DNA from 3 places in the Kitasatospora sp. NPDC023118 genome. Region 1 is predicted to be linked to each of the others. Evidence: riboswitches for the same ligand, from Rfam matches in the RefSeq annotation. Region 1 holds a riboswitch; each other region holds the start of a gene.

Region 1 (7,297 bases):
GGGGGGTTCGACGGGGTGCCGGGGCTGGTGGTGCTGGGGCACTACGGGGCCGAGCGGTGGGAGGGGGGTGTGGTGACGGCGCCCGAGGTGCACCCGGGGGTTGCGGGGGTGCGGGCGGCGTTGCCGGAGTTGTTGGAGCGGGTGGGGGCGCCCGAGGGGACGTGGGTGGAGGACAAGGGGCGCTCGGTGGCGGTGCACACCCGGCGGACGGGGGCGCCGGAGGAGACGTTGGAGTTGTTGCGGGCGCCGGTGGGGGAGTTGGCCGCCGAGTACGGGCTGGTGGTGGAGCCCGGGCGGCTGGTGTTGGAGCTGCGGCCGCCGGGGGTGGACAAGGGGGCGGCGCTGACCGGGTTCCTGCGGGAGCGGGGGGCGCGGGCGGTGCTCTTCGCGGGGGACGACCTGGGGGACCTGGCGGCCTTCGCGGCGGTGGAGGAGCTGCGCGGGCAGGGGGTGGCGGGGCTGCTGGTGTGCGCCGGCGCGGTGGGGGACGCGCCGGTGCGCGAACTCGCCGACCGGGCGGATGTGGTGGTCGACGGGCCCGAGGGGGTGGTGGAGCTGCTGGGCGCTTTGGGGGAGGCGGTCAGAGGGCGTTGAGCTGGTCGAGGAACCACTGCTGCGGGGGGAGCGCGGTGGCTGCGGCGGCGAGGCGCTTGGTGCGGTCGGCGCGCTCCTCCGGGCTCATGGTGAGGCCGGTGTGGAGGGCCTCGGCGGTGGCGATGACGTCGTAGGGGTTGACGGTGAGGGCGTCGTCCTTGAGTTCGGTGTGGGCGCCGGCCTCGCGGGAGAGGACGAGGGCGCAGCCGTTGTCGGAGACGACCGGAACTTCCTTGGCGACCAGGTTCATGCCGTCCCGGATGGGGTTGACGAGGGCGACGTCGGCCAGGCGGTAGGCGGCGAGGGAGCGCGGGAAGTCGTCGTTGACGTGCAGGATCAGGGGTTGCCAGGTGGGGGTGGCGAATTCGGTGTTGATGGCGTCGGCGAGGTGTCGCACCGACGCCGTGTAGTCGCGGTATTCGGCCAGGTCGGTGCGGGAGGGGTAGGCGAAGGCGATGTGCACCACCCGGTCGTGCCACTCGGGATGGGTGCGGAGCAGGTGCCGGTAGGCCTGGAGGCCGCGGACGATGTTCTTGCTCAGCTCGGTGCGGTCGACCCGGACGATGGTGCGGCGGTCGCCGACGGTGGTGCGGAGGGCGGCGAGGCGCTCGTCCACGTCGGGACGGTGGGCGCGTTCGCGGAGGAAGTCGGCGTCGGCGCCCAGGGCGTGCACGCCCAGCCGGGTGGTGCGGCCTGCGTGGGTGACGGTGAGCGTGTCGTGGTCGACCGTCGCGCCGAGCAGGTCCTCGCAACAGGCGGCGAAGGCGCGGGCCCAGCGTTCGGTGAGGAAGCCGGCCCGGTCGGCACCGAGGATGCCGGTGAGGACGGCGCGGGCGGCGTCGTCGGGGAGTATCCGGTAGTACTCGGGCGGGGCCCAGGGGGTGTGGGAGAAGTGGCCGATCCGCAGGTCGGGGCGGGCCGCGCGGAGCAGGGCCGGGGCCAGGGAGAGGTGGTAGTCCTGGACGAGGACCGCGGCGTTCGGGGCGGCTTCGGCGGCCAGGGCCTCGGCGAAGGCCGTGTTGTAGGCCTGGTAGGCGGCCCATTCGGTGCGAAAGCCCGCGTCGAAGGAGGGCGCGGTGGGCGTCGCGTAGAGCAGGTGGTGGATGAACCAGAGGGTGGAGTTGGCGACGCCGTTGTAGGCGTGGGCGAAGGTCTCCGGGTCGATGTCCAGCATCCGTACGGCCTGGCCGCCGACGTCGTGGCCGGCCTGGTCGAGGCGGCCGTCGGGGGCTTCTCTCGCGGCTCGGCGGTCGGCGTCGCTGAGGGCGGCGCACACCCAGACGGCGTTCGGGTCGTCGATCGCGGAGAGGCCGGAGACGAGGCCTCCGCCGCCGCGGCGCAGGGTCAGCGTGCCGTCGTCGGCGGTGCTGAACGACACCGGTCCCCGGTTGGAGGCCACCAGGACGGGGGCGGTGCCGGTCGCGCTCGAACGTTCGGTCGTGAGATCGCCCATGGTTGGCATCTTGCCGGGGGCTTGGGTCGGCAAACGTTTCAGTGCCGGGTCGCGTATTCGGGCACGGTGTGCATCGGGGGGCGTTCCAGGGCGGTCACCGGGTGGCTGTGGGCGGTGAAGGCGCGGGTTTCCGGGTCGCGGGTGAACTGGGTGAGGTGGGGGTGGACCAGGTCGGCGGAGGCCTTGAGGCGGTGGGTGCGGTCGAGGCGTTCCAGGGCGGTGCGGTAGATGGTGGCGGCCATCCGGCCGAGGGCCTGGCCGTCCTGGTGGCGGTGGTGTCGGACGCCGACGTCGACCTGGGCCAGGGCGTCCAGGCCGACCAGCTCCAACGCGTCGACCAGGAGGCCGAGTTCGACGCCGTAGCCGGTGGGGAAGGGCAGCCGTTCGAGCAGTGAGCGGCGAGCCGCGTACTCGCCGCCGAGGGGCTGGACGAAACCGGCGAGTTCCGGCCAGTGGAGGTTGAGCAGGGGGCGGGCGACGAGTTCGGTGACCCGGCCACCGCCGGCGGGGACGATCGCGCCGGACTCTGTTTCGAGGGGGCGGTCGTACATGGCCTTGACCAGGTGGATGTCGGGTTCGGTGAGCAGGGGGCCGAGGATGCCGGAGACGAAGGCGGGGTCGAACTCGCGCAGGTCGGCGTCGACGAAGCAGACGATGTCGCCGTGGGTGACCAGCAGCGAGCGCCAGAGCACTTCGCCCTTGCCGGGGACGGCGGGCAGCCGGGGCAGGATGGCGTCCCGTTGTTCCACCCGGGCGCCGGCCTCGGCGGCGACGGTGGCGGTGGCGTCGGTGGAGCCGGAGTCGAGTACGACCAGTTCGTCGACCAGAGGAAGCCGGTCCATCAGTTCGCGCCGGACGGTGCGGACGATGTCGCCGACGGTGGCCTCCTCGTCGAGTGCGGGGAGGACGACGCTGACGGTCTGCCGGGTGCGCCGCTTGGCCTCCAGCAGGGTGTGAACCGGCCGGTCGGCCGCGCTCCACGAGCGGCGGCGCAGCCAGGACTCCGCCTGCGGGAGGAGTGCGGGGGTCGGTTCGGCGGGCACGGTGAATCTCCTCGGCGGGGTCGGGTGGAACAGGCCGTCTCGCGTGGCGGACGGTCCCTTTCAGGGCTGACGCCTTCGGATACAGTCTTCGTACAGCGGTCGGACCCTCGCACGCCGGGGTCGCCGCTGAACCACAACTTCACAAGCTCATCCAGAGGGACTGAGGGAACGGCCCGTTGACGTCCCGGCAACCTTCTCGCTCGGCTGTCCACAGGCCCCGGCGGGACAGGTGCCAATTCCGGCCTGTGGCGCGACCGCGTCACGGGGAAGATGAGGAGAGAGGCCTCCGCCATCATGGCTGTCGACACTGCCGCACCCTCCCCCAGCCTTCGGCCGGGGGGACCCCCACCCGTTGACCTCGGCCCCGCCGCCGCCCTGTCCTGTCGGGAGTGCGGCACCCGCTTCCCGCTCGGCCCCAGCTTCGCCTGCCTGGAGTGCTTCGGGCCGCTGGAGATCGCGTACGAGTTCGGGAGCGAGCGCGCCGAGGAGCTGCGCAAGCGGATCGAGGCCGGTCCGGCGTCCATCTGGCGCTACGCGCCGCTGCTGCCGGTCCCGGCCGACGTGGCGGCCAAGCCGAACCTGAACCCGGGGTGGACCCCGCTGGTGAAGGCGGACAACCTGGGCCGGGAGCTCGGGTTCACCGCTCCGCTGCACGTGAAGGACGACTCCGGGAACCCGACGCACTCCTTCAAGGACCGGGTGGTGGCCTGCGCCATCGAGGCGGCCCGGGCGTTCGGGTACACCACGCTGTCCTGCTCCTCGACCGGCAACCTGGCCGGCGCGGTGGGCGCGGCGGCGGCTCGGGCCGGGTTCAGGTCCTGCGTCTTCATCCCGCACGACCTGGAGCAGGGCAAGGTCGTGATGGCCGGGGTGTACGGCGGCGAGCTGGTGGGCATCGACGGCAACTACGACGACGTGAACCGCTTCTGCTCGGAGCTGATCGGGGACCCGGCCGGCGAGGGCTGGGGTTTCGTGAACGTCAACCTGCGTCCGTACTACGGCGAGGGCTCCAAGACGCTGGCGTACGAGATCTGCGAGCAGCTCGGCTGGCGGCTGCCGGAGCAGGTCGTCATCCCGATCGCCTCGGGCTCGCAGCTGACGAAGATCGACAAGGGGCTGCAGGAGCTGATCAAGCTCGGCCTGGTGGAGGACCGGCCGTACCGGATCTTCGGCGCCCAGGCCGAGGGCTGCTCGCCGGTGTCGGCCGCGTTCAAGGCGGGCCGGGACGTGATCAAGCCGGTCAAGCCGGACACCATCGCCAAGTCGCTGGCGATCGGCAACCCGGCGGACGGCCCGTACGTGCTGGACATCGCCCGCCGGACCGGCGGGGCGGTCGAGGACGTCACGGACGAAGAGGTCGTGGCGGCGATCCGGCTGCTGGCCCGGACCGAGGGGATCTTCGCGGAGACCGCGGGCGGGGTGACCGTCGGCGTGCTGAAGAAGCTGGTCGAGACCGGTCAGCTGGACCCGGCCAAGGAGACCGTCGCGATCAACACCGGCGACGGCCTGAAGACGCTGGACGCCGTCTCCGACGCCGGGATGACCGCCGTCATCCGCCCGACGCTGGAGTCCTTCCGCTCCGCCGGTCTCGCGTCCGTCTGAACCACCCCCACCCCCGCTAGGAGAGCCATGAGCGCCAAAGTCCGCATCCCCACCATCCTGCGCGCCTACACCGGCGGCGCGGCCGAGGTGACCGCCGAGGGGGCCAGCTTGGCCGAGGTCATCGCCGACCTGGAGCAGAACCACGCGGGCATCTCCGCCCGGATCCTGGACGACACCGGAAAGCTGCGCCGCTTCGTCAACGTGTACGTGAACGACGACGACGTGCGGTTCGCCGAGGGCCTGGCGACCGAGATCAAGGACGGCGCGAACGTCTCGATCATTCCGGCGGTGGCCGGCGGCTGCTGAGCCGTCGCATCCCGCTTCCCGGCCGCCCGTACGTACGGAATTCGACTCTCCGTATGTGCGGGCGGTCGCTGGCATTTCGGCGGGAATATTTCCGGGTCAAGTCGGAGTAGAGTGTGGCTCTGCTGGGAACGGGGCTCCCCTTCCGACTCGCGCAGTGCTTGGCCGGAGGTCGTCCGGACGCTGAGACCGGCTCGCGTCCCGGGCCGTGAAACATGTCAGGCAGATGTCAGAATTCCTGCGGGGGTTTGGGTAATTCGTCCGCTATGTCCGGCATGAAATGCCGATTTCATCCCGGTTTGTTCGGCCTTGTCTCTCGACGGGCCCATGGAATTCCTGGCGGCTGGCCCTGTTGCAGAGGGCGTCGATCCGGATACATTCAGCGGCGGTCGGCGTAATCGACCGCCCATCGGAAGCCGTTCGGCTTTCTGTGCGGAGGATTGCGGCGTGCACGGCTGCGCTCAGGGGGGGTTCCCCGGGCCGGCCTTCAACCAGACCCGGGCCCGCGACCTGCGGGCACGTGAAGGGCCAGCACAGCACTAGGGGAGTTCGGAATGGCTCAGGGCACCGTCAAGTGGTTCAACGCGGAGAAGGGCTACGGCTTCATCGCGGTCGACGGTGGTGCGGACGTCTTCGTCCACTACAGCGCGATCCAGATGGACGGCTACCGCACCCTCGAGGAGGGCCAGCGGGTCGAGTTCGAGATCTCTCAGGGACAGAAGGGCCCGCAGGCGGACATGGTTCGCGCGGCGGTCTGACCCCTTCCGACTCCAGGAGCTCGGCACGGCCCACCGCTGGTGGACCTCCTGCTTCTCGACGGGCCCGCACGACACGCGTCGTGCGGGCCCGTTCGCGTCCCCGTCCGCGAGCGCGGACGGGGCTCGACGGCGGCTCGCGGGTTGCCGATTGGGCTTGCACTCGACCACCCGGAGTGCTAATCATTGGCGTTAGCACTCACAGCGTGAGAGTGACAGCGGACCGGGTCGGTGAGGCCCCCGGGAGCGGTAGGGGAATGGACCCCCGCACACCAGGGCCGTCCGTCGCGGGCACCCCTTGGTCCGAGCAGTCGACCGTGTCCCGGAGGACCACTTCAGATGGCCAAGATCATCGCCTTTGATGAGGAAGCTCGCCGCGGCCTTGAGCGTGGCATGAACCAGCTCGCCGACGCAGTGAAGGTCACGCTCGGCCCCAAGGGTCGCAACGTCGTGCTGGAGAAGAAGTGGGGCGCCCCCACGATCACCAACGACGGTGTCTCCATCGCCAAGGAGATCGAGCTCGAGGACCCGTACGAGAAGATCGGCGCCGAGCTCGTCAAGGAGGTCGCCAAGAAGACCGACGACGTCGCGGGTGACGGCACCACCACCGCCACCGTGCTGGCCCAGGCCCTGGTCCGCGAGGGTCTGCGCAACGTCGCCGCCGGCGCCAACCCGATGGCCCTGAAGCGCGGCATCGAGAAGGCCGTCGCCGCCGTCTCGGACCAGCTGCTGGCCCAGGCCAAGGACGTGGAGACCAAGGAGCAGATCGCCTCCACCGCCTCCATCTCCGCCGCTGACACCCAGATCGGCGAGCTCATCGCCGAGGCCATGGACAAGGTCGGCAAGGAAGGCGTCATCACCGTCGAGGAGAGCAACACCTTCGGCCTGGAGCTCGAGCTCACCGAGGGCATGCGCTTCGACAAGGGCTACATCTCCGCCTACTTCGCCACCGACCTGGAGCGCATGGAGGCGACCTTCGAGGACCCGTACATCCTCATCGCCAACTCCAAGATCGGCTCGGTCAAGGACCTGCTCCCGCTGCTGGAGAAGGTCATGCAGAGCGGCAAGCCGCTCGTCATCATCGCCGAGGACGTCGAGGGCGAGGCCCTGTCGACCCTGGTCGTGAACAAGATCCGCGGCACCTTCAAGTCCGTCGCCGTCAAGGCCCCGGGCTTCGGCGACCGCCGCAAGGCCATGCTCGGCGACATCGCCATCCTCACCGGCGGCACCGTGATCTCCGAGGAGGTCGGCCTCAAGCTGGAGAACGCCGGTATCGACCTGCTGGGCACCGCCCGCAAGGTGGTCATCACCAAGGACGAGACCACCATCGTCGACGGTGGCGGCGACAGCGAGCAGGTCGCCGGTCGCGTGAACCAGATCCGCGCCGAGATCGAGAACAGCGACTCGGACTACGACCGCGAGAAGCTCCAGGAGCGCCTCGCCAAGCTGGCCGGCGGCGTGGCCGTCATCAAGGCCGGCGCGGCCACCGAGGTGGAGCTCAAGGAGCGCAAGCACCGCATCGAGGACGCCGTCCGCAACGCCAAGGC
Region 2 (7,297 bases), on a different contig from region 1:
ACGCCCAACCCGCACATCGCCTTCGGCCACGGCCCGCACGCCTGCACCGGCGCGCACCTGACCCGCATGCAACTGGCCACCGTGATCCAGGTGTTGCTGGAGGAGCTGCCCGGCATCGAACTCGCCGAGCCCGCCGAGTCGCTGCCCTGGGACGAGACCACCCCGCTGCGCGCTCCCGCCCGCCTGCCGGTGCGCTGGTGACGACGGCATCCCCGCCCCACACCTCCGACTCCGCTCAGAAAGGACCGCGCCACGTGAGCGCACCCCAGGCTCCCGCCACCACCGACGGCGCCCCGGACGGCAGTTCCCTGCCCCGCTATCCGTTCAGCACCGACGGCGACCGCCTCGCCCCCGAACTGGACGAACTGCGCAGCCGCTGCCCCGTCGCCCGGGTCAGGACCAACTCCGGCGGCGAGGCGTGGCTGGTCACCGGCTACGACCTGGCCCGCGACGTCCTGCGCGACCGCGCCTTCGCCCGCTCCGTGCTCGGCGAGGACGACAGCCCCACCCAGGACGCCCCGATCCTGGCGCCCGAACTGATGGACGCCATGAACCACCTCCAGCGGGCCGGGCTGCGCGACGAGGTGCTCGCCGCGCTCGGCCGCAACCAGCCCGAACTGCCCGCCGACTGGGTCGCCGAGGTCACCGGGCAAGGCCTGGAACGGATGGTCGCCGAGGGCGCGCCGGGCGACCTTCAGCGGCACTTCGCCGAGTGGGTCGCCGCGCAGTGCCTGTGCCGGCTGCTCGGCCTGCCCTTCGAGGACCGTGAGTGGCTCGCCGAGCGCGCCGACAAGGACCTCACCATGGCGACGTACTCCGACGAGGAACTCGCCGTCAACTGGGAGGAGATCCGCGCCTACATGGCGGCCTTCATGGCCGCCCGCACCCCCGGGCGCCCGCGCGGCCTCGCCGATCGGCTCGCCGATCTGAACGCCCTCCACCAGGGGCTGGACGAACGGCAGTTGTCCAACATCGTCGCCGTGCTGTTCGTCAGCGGCTACGAGGACTTCGCGAGCTTCCTGGGCGTCGCCGCGGTCAACCTCCTCCAGCACCCCGAGGCGATGGCCACGCTGCGGGAGAGCCCCGAGGCGACACCCCGGCACGTGGAGGAACTGCTGCGGTGCAGCGTCGTCCTCGGCAACGCGATCCCGCGCTTCGTCACCCAGGACACCTCCCTGGGCGGTGCGCGGGTCAAGACCGGCGACCTGATCCTGCTCTCCCTGGACGCCGCCAACTTCGACCCCGACGCGTTCGCCGACGCCGAGCGGTTCGAGCCCGCCCGCTCGCCCAACCCCCATCTGCGCTTCGGTCACGGGCGCCACCACTGTCCCGGTGCCCACCTGGTGCGCCGGCAGTCCGACGTCGCCTTCCGGGTCCTCCTCCAGCGCTTCCCCGGCCTGCGCCTGGCCGTGCCGGCCGCCGAGGTCCCCTGGCACCCCAACCGGATGGCCATCACGGCGGCCGCCGTCCCGGTCACCTGGTGACCTGACCCGCGCCCTGGTTCGGGCAGTCCCACCGTCCGCCGGTGCCACGAGGCCTCCTCGCGGCACCGGCCGGCGCGGCACCGGGCTGGGGAGGTCCGCGTGGACCGGTTCGGCGCTTCCCTCGCGCAGGGAGGCGACGTGGCGCCGGAACCCGGGGGGTGGCGGGCATGGGGGCGATCGTCTTCAACATGACCACGGCCGCGTCGATGGTCATGACGGTCAACCGCGGGCCCGGCGTGGTCGGCCGGCACGAGCCCACCCGGCGGTTCCCGCAGGCCGTGACCGCCGTCGCCGGACCGCCGTAACGCCTCAGACCGTGGCGTGCGCGAACAGCCCCGCGTGGCGGGCGATCGCTCCCGCGTGGTCGGCGCACCACCGGTAGCAGCAGGACAGCAGCACCAGGTCGGCGATGTCGTCCGGGTCCGTGTGGTACTCGTGCAGCAGCAGTTCGTACAGCAGCCGCTGCCGCTGGCCGATCTCGTGCAGCTCGGTGAGCACGTCCGCCACCGCCTCGGGCGCCCCGGACTCCAGCACCTCGGCCGCCCGCGCGACCAGGTCCAGCGCCGCGTCGGCGATCCCGCGCAGCGGGGCCAGCAGCCGCTCGTCGAACGGCTCCCGCTCCTGGCGCGCCCAGGCCGCCTCCAGCAGCCGCTGCACCAGCTGCCCGAGAGCCTCCACCTCGCACCCGACATGGACGCCCACGACAGTCCCGGCCCGGCCGCCGAGTGTTCCGGCGGCGTCCTCCTCGATCCGGGACCGCAGGTCGGCGAGGGCCTTCTCCGCGGCCGGGATGCCGTCGCCGTCGCCGGCCGGACCGGTCAGTACGACCGTCGCGCCGCCGAGCGCGGTGTGCGCCAGCCGTACCAGGCAGGCCAGCTCGCCGATCAGCACGCGGTAGCCGCGGTCTGCGCCGTCAGTCATCGCGGTCACTTCCGTCCTCCGGCCCCTCGACCAGTGTCTCCCCGCCGACGCGGGCCGTCACGGCGCTCGAAGCGGCGCTGTCCCACTGCGCGGGCGACCGCCGGAAGCGGAGACCGCAGTGACAGGTGGGGCGACTGACAAGAGTCCTCAGAGCTCCTACGAGCCGCCGCGCACCCCCGCCGGGTCGACCGGCGGGGGCGAGTCCCAGCCCCGGTACGACGCGCTCACCGGGAGCGCGGGGCGGCGTGGCGCACCGCCGGTAGCCATCTCTTCTCATCGGTAGCGCGTAGCGACCGTGGCGGGCCGCGGCCGCCCCGTGACGGCGGGCGTGAGCGGCCGCCCGGTGTCGCCCGGGACCGGGGTCAGCCGAGCTCGTTCTTGTACACGACACCGCCCTTGACGATGAGCCGCAGGTTGCGTTCGGGCTCGGCGAGGACGGACAGGTCCGTGGTCGGGTCGCCGTCGACGACCAGGAGGTCGGCCCACGCGCCCGGCGCGATGACCCCGAGCGGCGCGGCGCGGTAGGGGTCGCGGCGGCCGGACAGGCGGAACAGCTCCGCGTTACCGGAGGTGGCCATCTTCAGGGCGCCGACCGGGCTGAGGTACCGGCCGAGCCGGACCAGCATCTCGGACTGCCGGTGGGCCTTCGCGGGGTCGAGCACCAGGTCGGTGCCGAACGCCAGCCGCACGCCGTGTTCGAGTGCCCAGCCGAAGGTGCGGGCGACGCCCTCACACACCTCGCGGTTCTTGCGGTCGCCGTCCGCGGAGGCGTAGTGGTGGTCGTCGACCTCGAACGGCTGGGTGCTCAGCCACACGTTCCGCTCCGCGAGGTAGCGGATGGTGTCCTCGTCGGTGAGGTGCCCGTGCTCGATGCAGCGCACCCCGGCCTCCACCGCGCGGCGCACTCCCTCCGAGGTGTAGACGTGCACGGTCACGTAGGTGCCCCAGTCGGAGGCCGCGGCGACCGCCGCCTCCAGTTCAGCCGTGGTGAACTGCAGCACGTCCAGCGGATCGAACTCCGAGGCGACCCCGCCGCCGGCCATCACCTTGATCTGGGTGGCGCCCTTCCTCAGCTGCTCGCGCACCGCCGCGAGCACCCGCTCCGGCCCGTCGGCCATCCGGGTGAACCCGATCTGCTCGGTGCGGGCCTGCGGCCCTCCCAGGACGGTCGGGACTTCGTGGACCGACCCGAAGTCGCCGTGGCCGGAGGTCTGGGAGACGGCCGCCTGGCTCGGGTAGATCCGCGGGCCCGGAAACAGTCCGCGGTCCAGGACCCGCCGCAGTGGCTCGGTGTCACCGGCCATGTCCCGCACGGTGGTGAAGCCCCGCATCAGCATGTCGCGGGCGGCGGCCAGGGCCTGGTAGTAGACGGTGCCGGTCGGTGCGAGCCGCAGGTCCGCCATGGTGCCGCCGATCGCGAACAGGTGGACGTGGGCATCGGTGAGCCCCGGCATGAGCGTGCCGCCTCCGCCGTCGAGCACCGTCGCCCCGTGGGTGTCGCGCGGGGACGGGTGGCCCGGTACCACCTCCGCGATCCTGTCCCGCTCGATACGGACGTGTCCCGGCACCGCCTCCTCGCCGATCCCGTCGAACACGCGCACGTTCGTCACCAGCAGCCCGGCACCCGGGTCGTCGACACCCATGCCGCCATCCTCGACCGGTCACGGGACCGGCACCAGACGGCACACCCGATCGGCGGCGGGCGGGTAGGGCGGGCGAGGCACGGGAGGTTTGGCGGGTCGGCGGGGGAATCTTGTATGGTTCCTGGCGAATCATCCAGAGGGGTGGAGGGACCGGCCCTACGAAGCCCCGGCAACTCCCCGGTCGACTCGGCGTTCGAAGTACGCGCCGTGCCGTCCGGGATCAGTGCCAACTCCGGCCTGTCGCCAACGTGGCGCGGGAAAGATGAGGAGACACGGTGCTCTCTGTGCTGTCCTTCGCCCGGGCGCTTCCCGCCCCGGCCCTTTCGCGTACCCGTCTCGTGCCCGGCGCAGGCAATCGGCCGACTTCTCCGGCCCGTCCTCGCTGACCGCCCCCCGCTCCCCGCGGGGAGCTCCCGTGAGCCGAACCCACCCGCCGCTCACGGGATCTGAGACTGGAGTACCCATCCATGGAGAACACGAGCGGCGTCGGCGTGCTCGACAAGATCACCTCGATCCTCGGCACCCTGGAGGCCGGGCCGACCACCCTGGCCGGACTGGTCGCCGCCACCGGCATGGCGCGGCCCACCGCGCACCGGCTCGCCGTCGCGCTGGAACACCACCGGCTGGTCGGCAGGGACATGCAGGGCCGGTTCGTCCTCGGCCCGCGGCTCACCGAGCTCTCGGCGGCGGCCGGTGAGGACCGGCTGCTGGCCGCCGCCGGTTCGGTGCTGACCCACCTGCGCGACGTCACCGGCGAGAGCGCCCAGCTCTACCGCCGCCAGGGCGAGGTCCGCATCTGCGTGGCCGCCGCCGAGCGGCTCTCCGGCCTGCGTGACACCGTCCCCGTCGGCGTCACCCTCCCGATGAAGGCGGGCTCCGGCGCGCAGATCCTGCTCGCCTGGGAGGAGCCCGAGCGGCTCCACCGCGGCCTCCAGGGCGCCCGCTTCACCGCCACCGCCCTCAGCGGGGTCCGGCGCCGCGGTTGGGCGCAGTCGATCGGCGAACGCGAGCCCGGGGTCGCCTCCGTCTCCGCGCCCGTCCGAGGCCCGTCCAACCGGGTGGTGGCCGCCGTCTCCGTCTCCGGCCCGGTCGAACGCCTCACCCGCCACCCCGGCCCGCACTACTTCCAGGCCGTCGTCGAGGCGGCCAACCGCCTCAGCGAAGCCCTGCGCCACTCCTGACCGGCTCGTCGCCCCCGGCGCCCGCCGCCCCGCTCAGGCCGCTCACGGGGACGTCCCGGGTCCTCAAAGTCCTTGGAAGGAAGCGGAATTCGCCAGGGCCGGACCCGGGGGGGCGACCGTCCCGCCGGGCGTCGATGACCCAGGGTCCCTGGGCGTACGCGGTGCGTTCTTGAGTGGTTGTGGGGTGAGGGCCCGGGCAGACGGGAAGAAGACGGAAAGGGGTCGGCTGTCGGATGCTGCTGTCGCGGAGGACACGATGCGCCGGGACGGACGGGTGGCGAACTCCCTGCTCGCGCTCCTGAGCCGGGACTGGACGGGAGTGCCGGTCGCGCTGGTGACGGCGGGTGTGGGTGGTGGCCTCGTCGCGCTCGGCACGACCTGGGCGGTGGCGCTCGGTGCTGCGGCCGTGGCTGTCGGTGTGGCGCTGCTGGTCGGGGCCGTGCGGCACCTGGTGCTGGTGGCCCGGGAGGCGGGGGCGCGGCCGGCGCCGGGGTTATTGGTCGAGGTGGGCGGCCATCGGATGCACGTCCTGGGCGAGGGGGAGCCGACGGGCGGGCCGACGGTCGTGTGGATGCCGGGGGGACATGCTCCCGGCGAGGAGTTCGGAGAGCTGCACACGATGCTGGCGGCCCGGACCCGCTCGGTGCTGGTCGACCGGTTCGGCACGGGCTGGAGCGATGTCGGACCCTTCCCCCGGACGACGGCCGTTGAGGCGGAGGAACTGCTGACGGCGCTGGAGGCGGCGGGGGAGCGGGCCCCGTTCGTGTTCGTCGGCCACTCCTTCGGCGGGCTGCTGGTCGCGAACGCGGCCCGGCGGCGGCCGGATCTGACGGCCGGGCTGGTGCTGCTGGACCCGACGCCGCTGGAGGTCATCGCCTTCGCGCCGGCCAACGGGCTGGTCGCGGGGATGCGTCGGCGGTTCCTGCTGACCGCGGTGCGGCATCTCTTCGGTGCACACCGTGACCGGGGCGGCCGGACCGGGCAGGACTGCGCCGCCGCGTCGATCTTCAGGGAGCTCTCGCCGCCCGGTCTGGCCGGGGCGGGCTGGGAGACCGTGGTGTACGACGGGGATCTCGCGGACCTGCCGCTGGTCCTGGTGACACCGCGGGATCTCATCGGCGGTGAGGCGGTGCTGGCCGGCGCCCGGGACGCGGTCGAGGCCGAGCGGATCACCCGCTTCTACCTCCGCAGCCGGGTCCGGTACCTGGCGGCGTCGTCGGAGTCCCGGTTGGTGTACACGCCGGAGGGGACCGGTCACGACTTCCCGCACGAGGCGCCCGAGTTCGTGGTCGGCGTGGTCGGGGACCTGGTGCGGGAGCTGCGGGTGACCAGCCCATGACCGTCCGCCGATGAGCGGAGGACACCCCACGGCCGTCCGTTGATCAGCCCATGACCGTCCGCGCGGAGCCGGCCCGGACGGGGCGTCGGCGCGAGAACGAGCCCAGGTCCACGACGTTGCCGGTGTGTTCGCAGCGGTAGCGGACCGGGTCGCCGTCGTGGTCGTGGCCGGCCTCGACCAGGTCGATCAGGGTCGCGAGGTAGCGGCCCACCAGCGGGGCGTTCTTGAACTGGTTGCCGCTGGTGCCCATGGCCACGTAGTAGCCGTCGAGGGCGGTGCGGTCGTAGATCGGCGTCCAGTCGTCGGCCACGTCGTACACGCCCGCGACCCCGAGCGGCCGGTTGGGAACGCCGATCGCCGGGAAGCGGCGCGCGGCCCGGGTCACCTGGGTCCGGAAGCGGCGGGCGGTGGGTCGCGGGTCGGCCCGGTCCGGGTCGTCGACCCACTCGGGCGGGTCGCAGTCCGGCTCGGTGCCGCCGATCAGGAGGTGCCCGCCGGGTGTCGCGCGCAGGTAGGTGCCGAGGTCGAGATCGGCGACGACGGGGCCGGGGCCGGTGGTGTGCCCGCCCGGCGCGGCGACCTGGTGGACCTCCTCGCGCAGCGGGCGCACGCCGATGGTGAAGTCGCTCCCGACGCCCGCCAGCCGGTTGAGGCCGCCCGACCACGGGCCGGCCGCGTTGACGACGACCGGCGCGGCGATCCGCGTCCCGTCGGCGAGGCGGATGCCCG
Region 3 (7,297 bases), on a different contig from region 1:
TGATCGCGGTCAACACCCTGGTCTTCCTGCTCGGCCCCGCCGCCGGGCTCAACCCGCTGTACGGCCGGGACCAGGCCCGGGTCTGCGCCGAACAGAGGTACGAGCAGCGCTGGGGCGCCGTCCCGGCCGAACTGCTGACCGGACACCCGCTGACCGCCGAACAGCTCGCCGAGGCGCCCGACCCCGTCCCCGGCTGCCCGGCCGCCCCCACCCCGGGCAAGCACCCGGCGGTGTCCGCCCTCACCGGCCTCTTCCTGCACGCCGGCTGGCTGCACCTGCTGGGCAACCTGCTCTTCCTCTACGTCTTCGGTCCCACCGTCGAACGACGGCTCGGCCGGCCCAGGTTCCTCCTCTTCTACCTGGCGGCCGGCAGCCTGGCCGCGTACGGCTTCGCGCTCGCCGAGGCGCACTCGGCGGATTCCACCCGGGTCCTGATCGGCGCCTCCGGCGCGATCTCCGGGGTGCTCGGCGCCTATCTGCGCTTCCACCCGCGTGCTCGGGTGACCACCCTGGTCCCGCTGCTCCTCTTCCTTCCGCTGCGCTTCCCGGCCTGGCTGGTGCTCGGCCTCTGGTTCGCCCTGCAGTGGTGGTCGGTGCACTCGGCCGGGCCCGGGGTGGCCTACCTGGTCCACGTGATCGGCTTCTCGGCCGGCTTCCTCTACGCGTGCACGGCGGTCGGCCACCCCCCGAGACGCCCCCGCTGAGGCCCGATACGCTGGCGGCACCCCACAAAGGAGCCCGAACAGTGATCACCGCCATCGTCCTGATCAAGACCAGTGTCGACCGCATCCCGGAGATCGCCGAGGCCATCGCTGCCATCGAGGGCGTCAGCGAGGTGTACTCGGTGACCGGCGGCTACGACCTGGTGGCGATGGTCCGGGTGCGCCGCCACGACGACCTGGCCGAGGTCATCCCGGGCCGGCTCAACAAGGTCCCGGGCGTGGCCCACACCGAGACCCAGATCGCCTTCCGCACCTACTCCCAGCACGACCTGGAAGCGGCCTTCGCCCTCGGCCTGGACGAGTAGGGCTCAGCCCTCGCGACGCCCCCTGTCGATCTGCACGGTCGCCACACAACGGCCGCCCTCGTTGCGGTAGTTCCAGGCCGCGCCGTCCGTGACCAGCTCGCGGACGGCGGTCAGGAAGCGCTCGACGTGCTCGTCCGGGGTCCCGGCGCCGAAGCTCACCCGGATCGCGTTCAGGCTTCGCTCGCCCGGCAGCGAGGGCTCGGGCGCCCCGCACTCGGACGCGGGGACGTCCTCGTCGCCGAGCAGGGTGCGCACCAGCGGGTGCGCGCAGAACAGCCCGTCGCGCACCCCGATGCCGTACTCGGCGGACAGCGCGGCCGAGAAGTGCGAACTGTTCCAGCCCTGGACGACGAAGGACAGCACGCCCACCCGGGCCGAGCCCGCCCCGAACAGGTTCAGCACCTTGACCTGCGGGATCTCCGCCAGCCCCGCCGTCAGCCGCTCGACCAGCTGCCGCTCCCGGGCCTCCAGCGCGTCGAAGCCGGCCTCGGTCAGCGCCCGGCAGGCCGAGGCGATCGCGTAGGCGCCGATGACGTTCGGCGAGCCGGCCTCGTGCCGGGCCGGGCCGCTGTGCCACTGGACGGCCACCGAGCCGTCCACCTCCCGCGCCACCGTCCGGGTCGCCCCGCCACCGGCCAGGTACGGCTGGGCCGCGTCCAGCCAGTCGGAGCGCCCGGCCAGCACCCCGGCGCCGAACGGCGCGTACAGCTTGTGGCCGGAGAAGGCGATCCAGTCGACGTCCAGCTCGCGCACCGAGACCCGGTGGTGCGGGGCCAGCTGGGCGGCGTCCAGCACCACCCGGGCGCCGTGCCGGTGCGCCGTCCCGGTCAGCTCGGCGACCGGCCACAGCTCGCCGGTCACATTGGAGGCACCGGTGACGCACAGCAGCTTCGGCCCCTCGGGCGCCGCGGCCAGTGCGGCGTCCAGTGCGGCCACCGCCTCGGCCCGCGAGCGCGGCGCCCGCAGGTAGCTGACCTCCAGCCCGGCGTGCGCCCAGGGCAGCAGCGAGGCGTGGTGCTCGGTCTCGAAGGCGAACACCCGGGTGCCGTCCGGCACGGCGGCGGCCAGCAGGTTGAGCGAGTCGGTGGTGGCGCGGGTGAAGACCACCTGGTCGCCCTCGCGCAGGTCGAGGAACTCGGCGACGGTCCGGCGGCTCTGCTCGAACAGGTCGGTGGAGAGCTGGGAGAGGTACCCGGCGCCGCGGTGCACGCTGCCGTAGTACGGCGCGTAGGCGGCGACGTCGTCCCACACCCGCTGGAGCACCGGCGCGCTGGCCGCGTAGTCGAGCGCCGCGTAGCCGACCTTCTCCCCGCTGGCCAGCGGGACCTGGACATCGTGGCCCAGGACGGCGAGCGGCGCGCAGATTTCGGTGGAGAGGGACATGAGGATGCACTCCTTCAGGGATGAGGGACCCCGGGAGTGCTGGTCGTCGGGCGTCCGCGCTTGTCGCACGGACGGCTTGCCGAGCGACCCGGTCCTCACCCAGGGCACCCCGCCACGGACGGAGGGTTGCCGGACAGCAAGCTGGGGCTTGACGCTGTCACTCATGACCTGGCCAAGACTCTAGGTCGGGTCCGCCGAGTGGTCAAACAGTCATCCACCATCCGGACAGTGTTCTCGCCCGCTCGCCTCCGGGGCGCTCGAACCCGGCGCCGACGCTCGTCACTGCGGCGCTCGTACCTCGCTCGTCGCTCCTCAACTTTCGGCGCCGGCGCGCCCCTTCGGCTCGGGGCGTGTGCGCAGGGCCCGCACCGGCGAACCGGTACGGGCCCTCGACTTCCGCCTCAGCTACGGCTGGTGGCATCCGCCCAGCGCCGCAGCAGGTCCCGCGCGGCGCCCGAGTCGATCGCCTCCGCCGCCCGCGCCATGCCCGCGGCGAGCTGCTCCGTCAGCGGCGCGTCGCCCAGGTCGAGCGCCACCAGCGCCGCCGCGGTGTTCAGCAGCACGGCGTCCCGGACCGGCCCGTGCTCTCCGGCCAGCAGCCTGCGCGCGACCTCGGCGTTGTGGGCGGCGTCCGCCCCGCGCAGCGCCTCGATGCCGACCAGCTCGATGCCGACGTCCCGCGGGTCGAAGGAGGTCTCGGTGACCACCCCGTCGCGCACCAGCCACACCTGCGAGGTGGTGGTGATGGTCAGTTCGTCCAGCCCGTCGTCGCCGCGGAACACCAGCGCGCTCGCCCCGCGCCGGGCGAGCACCCCGGCGATCAGCCCGGAGAGCCGGGTGTCGAAGCAGCCGATCGCGTGCGAGGTGACCTTGGCCGGGTTGGTCAGCGGGCCGAGGATGTTGAAGGCGGTCGGCACCCCGAGGTCGCGCCGCGCGGTGGCGGCGTGCCGCATCGAGGGGTGGAACTTCGCCGCGAAGCAGAAGGTGAGCCCGACCTCCTCGGCCACCTCGGCCACCCGGCGGGCCGACAGGTCCAGCGCCACGCCGAGCTTCTCCAGCACGTCCGAGGAGCCGCTGGTGGACGAGGCCGACCGGTTGCCGTGCTTGACCACCTTGGCCCCGGCGGCCGCCGCGACGATCGCCGACATCGTGGAGATGTTGACGGTCTTCGCCCGGTCCCCGCCGGTGCCGACGATGTCCACCGCCGGGCCGGGGATGTCCAGCGGCTCGGCGTGCTCGTACATCGCGTCGACCAGGCCGGCGATCTCGTCGACCGACTCGCCCTTGGCCCGCAGCGCCACCATGAACCCGGCCACCTGGACGGGGGACGCCTCGCCGCTCATGATCCGGTCCATCGCCCACGCGGTGGACGAGCGGTCGAGGTCCTCCCCCTTCAACAGTGCCGCCAGGAGGTCCGGCCAGGTGCGGACCACCTGCGCGGGGTCACTACCGCCGTTCGCAGGGTTCACGTTCACCATGGCTGACTCCAGCTGTCGTGGGTTCCCCTGTACCGGGGACGTCCGTACGGATGGAGCCAGCCTATCGAGCGGTGGGGTTCCTACGGCGGTGTCTTCTCTAGTACTGAGACAACCCCGCTCAACGCGTGGCCGGGGCCCGCTTGGCCAGTCGCGCCCGCAGCAGGGTGGCGACCGCCCCGGCCAGCGCGACCGGGTCCACCGGGCGGGAGATCGCGGCATCGGCCCTGCTCCAGGCGGCCAGCCAGGAGTCCTGCGGCCGGCCGATCAGCACCAGCACCGGCGGGCAGCCGTAGATCTCGTCCTTGAGCTGGCGCCCGAGACCGAGCCCGCCGGCCGGCACCGCCTCGCCGTCCAGGACGCAGAGGTCGATGCCGCCCTTCTCGAGCGCCTTGAGCACCGCGGGGGTGGTCGCGCACTCCAGGTAGGACAGCTCCGGAAGATCCTCGGCGGGTCGACGGCCGAGCGCCGTCAGCACCTGCTCGCGGGTGTTGCGGTCGTCGCTGTAGACGAGGACGGTGAGCGTCTCGTCGGTCGTGTACGCCATGGACCCTGCTCCCTCAAGTGTGATCCGGACCACGTTCACCTGATCCGGATGCTACTCCCGTTTCCCCCCGTCCCGGGTCCCCCTCGCGCACGTTCCCGCTCAAGCCGCCACGCCCACAGCTCACCCGCCCGGAGGACGGCCCGTCACCCGGACCCGCCCAGACCACCCGGACGGCCGATGCGGCACCCTGTCCCCTACAACCCGACGCTGCGCCGACCGTGCAACGACCCGCCGGGCAAGGGGGTCGTGGGCCTCGCCAAGGAACCGTCAGAAAAGGGACACGCCGCTGCTCAGCCCCCGCCCGGACACCCCGTCGACCGCCAAGCGGGCATACCGCACGCACCGGACACTCCGAGGGACACCCCCCGACGTGAAGACGGAATAAGGGACCGACATAATGTCCGTCGTGGCGACAGCAACAGCAGTAGAAACCGGGCACGCGCACGGATCGGTCAACCGACCGAACATGGTCAGCGTCGGAACGATCGTCTGGCTCAGTTCCGAGTTGATGTTCTTCGCGGCCCTCTTCGCGATGTACTTCACGCTCCGCTCCGTCAAGGGAGCCGAGTTCTGGACCGAGAAGGCGCACGCCCTGAACGTGGGCTTCTCCTCGGTCAACACGACCATCCTGGTGCTCTCCTCGCTGACCTGCCAGCTCGGCGTGTTCGCCGCCGAGCGCGGGGACGTGAAGAAGCTCCGCATGTGGTTCATCATCACGTTCATGATGGGCGCGATCTTCATCGGCGGCCAGGTCTACGAGTACACCGAGCTGGTCAAGAAGGACGGCCTCTCGCTGTCCTCCGACCCGTACGGCACGGTGTTCTACCTGACCACCGGCTTCCACGGGCTGCACGTGACGGGTGGTCTGATCGCCTTCCTGCTGGTCCTGGGACGGACGTACGCAGCCAAGCGCTTCACGCACGAGCAGGCCACCGCCGCGATCGTCGTGTCGTACTACTGGCACTTCGTCGACGTCGTGTGGATCGGCCTGTTCGCGACCATCTACCTGATCAAGTAACCAGCTGATCAGGTCGCTGGCCACCGGCTGCGGCCCCCGCCCTCATCGGCGACGGGCCGCTTCTGCCGGTGCCGACGCTCCCACCGACCGACCGCGCGCGCAGCCTTGGAACAGGCAGCCTCGTGCCGGCCAGACCGGCCGCCGGGTGCACCCACCAGTCGACCAGATCCTGACACCGGGGTTATTCCGTGAAAAAGCTCTCCGCACGACGGCGCCACCCATTGGCGGCGCTGGTCGTCCTACTTCTCGCCCTGGCGGCAACCGGGGGGCTGTACGCCGCGTTCGCGCCCGCCGACAAGGCGCAGGCCGACGTCGCCGCGCAGTCGCTCGCGATCGATGAGGGCAAGAAGCTCTTCGCCGTGGGCTGCTCCTCCTGCCACGGCCTGAACGGCCAGGGCGGCAGCGACGGTCCGAGCCTGGTCGGCGTGGGCTCCGCCGCTGTCGACTTCCAGGTCGGCACCGGCCGCATGCCGGCCCAGCAGCCCGGCGCCCAGGTGCCGCGCAAGAAGAACATCTACACGCAGGCCGAGATCGACCAGCTCGCCGCCTTCGTCGCCTCCCTCGGCCCCGGCCCGGTGACGCCGGACCAGAAGCAGTACACCTCGACCGACCCCGAGGACATCTCCAAGGGTGGCGAGCTGTTCCGCACCAACTGCGCCCAGTGCCACAACTTCGCCGGCCAGGGTGGTGCCCTGACCAAGGGCAAGTACGCCCCGTCGCTGGAGGGCGTGGACGCCAAGCACATCTACGAGGCCATGCAGACCGGCCCGCAGAACATGCCGTCGTTCCCGGACACCACCATGCCCGAGGAGCAGAAGAAGCAGATCGTGGCCTTCGTCCGCCACACCACTAGCGAAGAGCCCAACCCCGGTGGTCTCACGCTGGGCAGCCTCGGTCCGGTGACCGAGGGTCTGTTCGGCTGGATCTTCGGTCTCGGCACGCTCATCGCGGTCGCGATCTGGGTCGCCGCCCACACCACCAAGGCCAAGAAGTCATGAGCCACGACATGTCAGAAGAGAAGCTCCCGGAGCCGCACGGCTCCGCCGGCGAGGTCGCCGAGCACGGCAACCCCTTCGCCGACCCGGGCCTGCCGGCCCACGAGCCCCGTCGCACCGACATCGACGAGCGGGCCGCCAAGCGCGCCGAGCGCCAGGTCTCGCTGATGTTCGTGGTCTCGATGCTCGCCACCATCGGCTTCATCGCCTCGTACGTGGCCATCGACCCGGACAAGATCGTCTACATCTTCCCGCTGGGGCACGTCAGCGCACTGAACTTCGCGCTCGGCCTGACCCTGGGCGTCGCGCTGTTCATGATCGGCGCGGGCGCGGTCCACTGGGCCCGCACCCTGATGTCGGACGTCGAGCTGCCGGCCGAGCGTCACCCGATCGAGGCCGACGACGAGGTCCGCGCGGACGTCATCGAGCAGTTCAAGACCGGTGCCGCCGAGTCCGGCTTCGGTCGCCGCAAGATGATCCGCAACACCCTCATCGGGTCGATGGCGCTGGTCCCGCTCTCCGGCGTGGTCCTGCTCCGCGACCTGGGCCCGCTGCCGGAGAAGAAGCTCCAGGAGACGGGCTGGAAGGAGGCCACCCCGGCCAAGCCGCTGCCGCTCGTCAACATGAGCACCATGCAGCCGCTGAAGCCCGAGGACCTCGTGGTCGGCTCGCTGACCTTCGCCATGCCGGAGGGTCTGACCACCCACGACGAGGACTTCCAGCAGCGGATCGCCAAGGACGCCCTGATGCTGGTGCGCATCGCGCCGGAGGACATCAAGGACGACAAGTCCAAGGAGCTGGGCTTCGAGGGCATCCTCGCCTACTCGAAGATCTGCACCCACGTCGGCTGCC

Evidence for each region. A riboswitch is a leader RNA that binds a small molecule or an ion and turns the genes downstream of it on or off. The one in region 1 is predicted to bind S-adenosylmethionine.
Region 2: linked by a shared signal. The riboswitch ahead of ACZ3UD_RS26425 (IclR family transcriptional regulator) and the one ahead of thrC (threonine synthase) in region 1 are both predicted to bind S-adenosylmethionine.
Region 3: linked by a shared signal. The riboswitch ahead of ACZ3UD_RS00370 (aminotransferase class V-fold PLP-dependent enzyme) and the one ahead of thrC (threonine synthase) in region 1 are both predicted to bind S-adenosylmethionine.

Annotation. Positions count from the first base shown of each region.
Region 1 is NZ_JBVHHW010000005.1:3,693-10,989, forward strand. It holds gene otsB (trehalose-phosphatase) at 1-594, shown strand, start outside; gene ACZ3UD_RS08065 (alpha,alpha-trehalose-phosphate synthase (UDP-forming)) at 581-2,047, opposite strand; gene ACZ3UD_RS08070 (glucosyl-3-phosphoglycerate synthase) at 2,086-3,090, opposite strand; SAM riboswitch class I at 3,235-3,367, shown strand; gene thrC (threonine synthase) at 3,385-4,692, shown strand; gene ACZ3UD_RS08080 (MoaD/ThiS family protein) at 4,720-4,998, shown strand; gene ACZ3UD_RS08085 (cold-shock protein) at 5,550-5,753, shown strand; gene groL (chaperonin GroEL) at 6,090-7,297, shown strand, end outside.
Region 2 is NZ_JBVHHW010000022.1:85,806-93,102, reverse strand. It holds gene ACZ3UD_RS26450 (cytochrome P450 family protein) at 1-201, shown strand, start outside; gene ACZ3UD_RS26445 (cytochrome P450) at 255-1,484, shown strand; gene ACZ3UD_RS26440 (hypothetical protein) at 1,652-1,789, shown strand; gene ACZ3UD_RS26435 (hypothetical protein) at 1,794-2,405, opposite strand; gene ACZ3UD_RS26430 (metal-dependent hydrolase family protein) at 2,768-4,048, opposite strand; SAM riboswitch class I at 4,175-4,317, shown strand; gene ACZ3UD_RS26425 (IclR family transcriptional regulator) at 4,516-5,229, shown strand; gene ACZ3UD_RS26420 (alpha/beta fold hydrolase) at 5,486-6,568, shown strand; gene ACZ3UD_RS26415 (NAD(P)/FAD-dependent oxidoreductase) at 6,612-7,297, opposite strand, start outside.
Region 3 is NZ_JBVHHW010000001.1:82,949-90,245, reverse strand. It holds gene ACZ3UD_RS00380 (rhomboid family intramembrane serine protease) at 1-704, shown strand, start outside; gene ACZ3UD_RS00375 (Lrp/AsnC ligand binding domain-containing protein) at 746-1,027, shown strand; gene ACZ3UD_RS00370 (aminotransferase class V-fold PLP-dependent enzyme) at 1,031-2,410, opposite strand; SAM riboswitch class IV at 2,462-2,579, opposite strand; gene trpD (anthranilate phosphoribosyltransferase) at 2,812-3,888, opposite strand; gene ACZ3UD_RS00360 (response regulator) at 4,007-4,432, opposite strand; gene ctaE (aa3-type cytochrome oxidase subunit III) at 4,830-5,450, shown strand; gene qcrC (cytochrome bc1 complex diheme cytochrome c subunit) at 5,639-6,448, shown strand; gene qcrA (cytochrome bc1 complex Rieske iron-sulfur subunit) at 6,457-7,297, shown strand, end outside.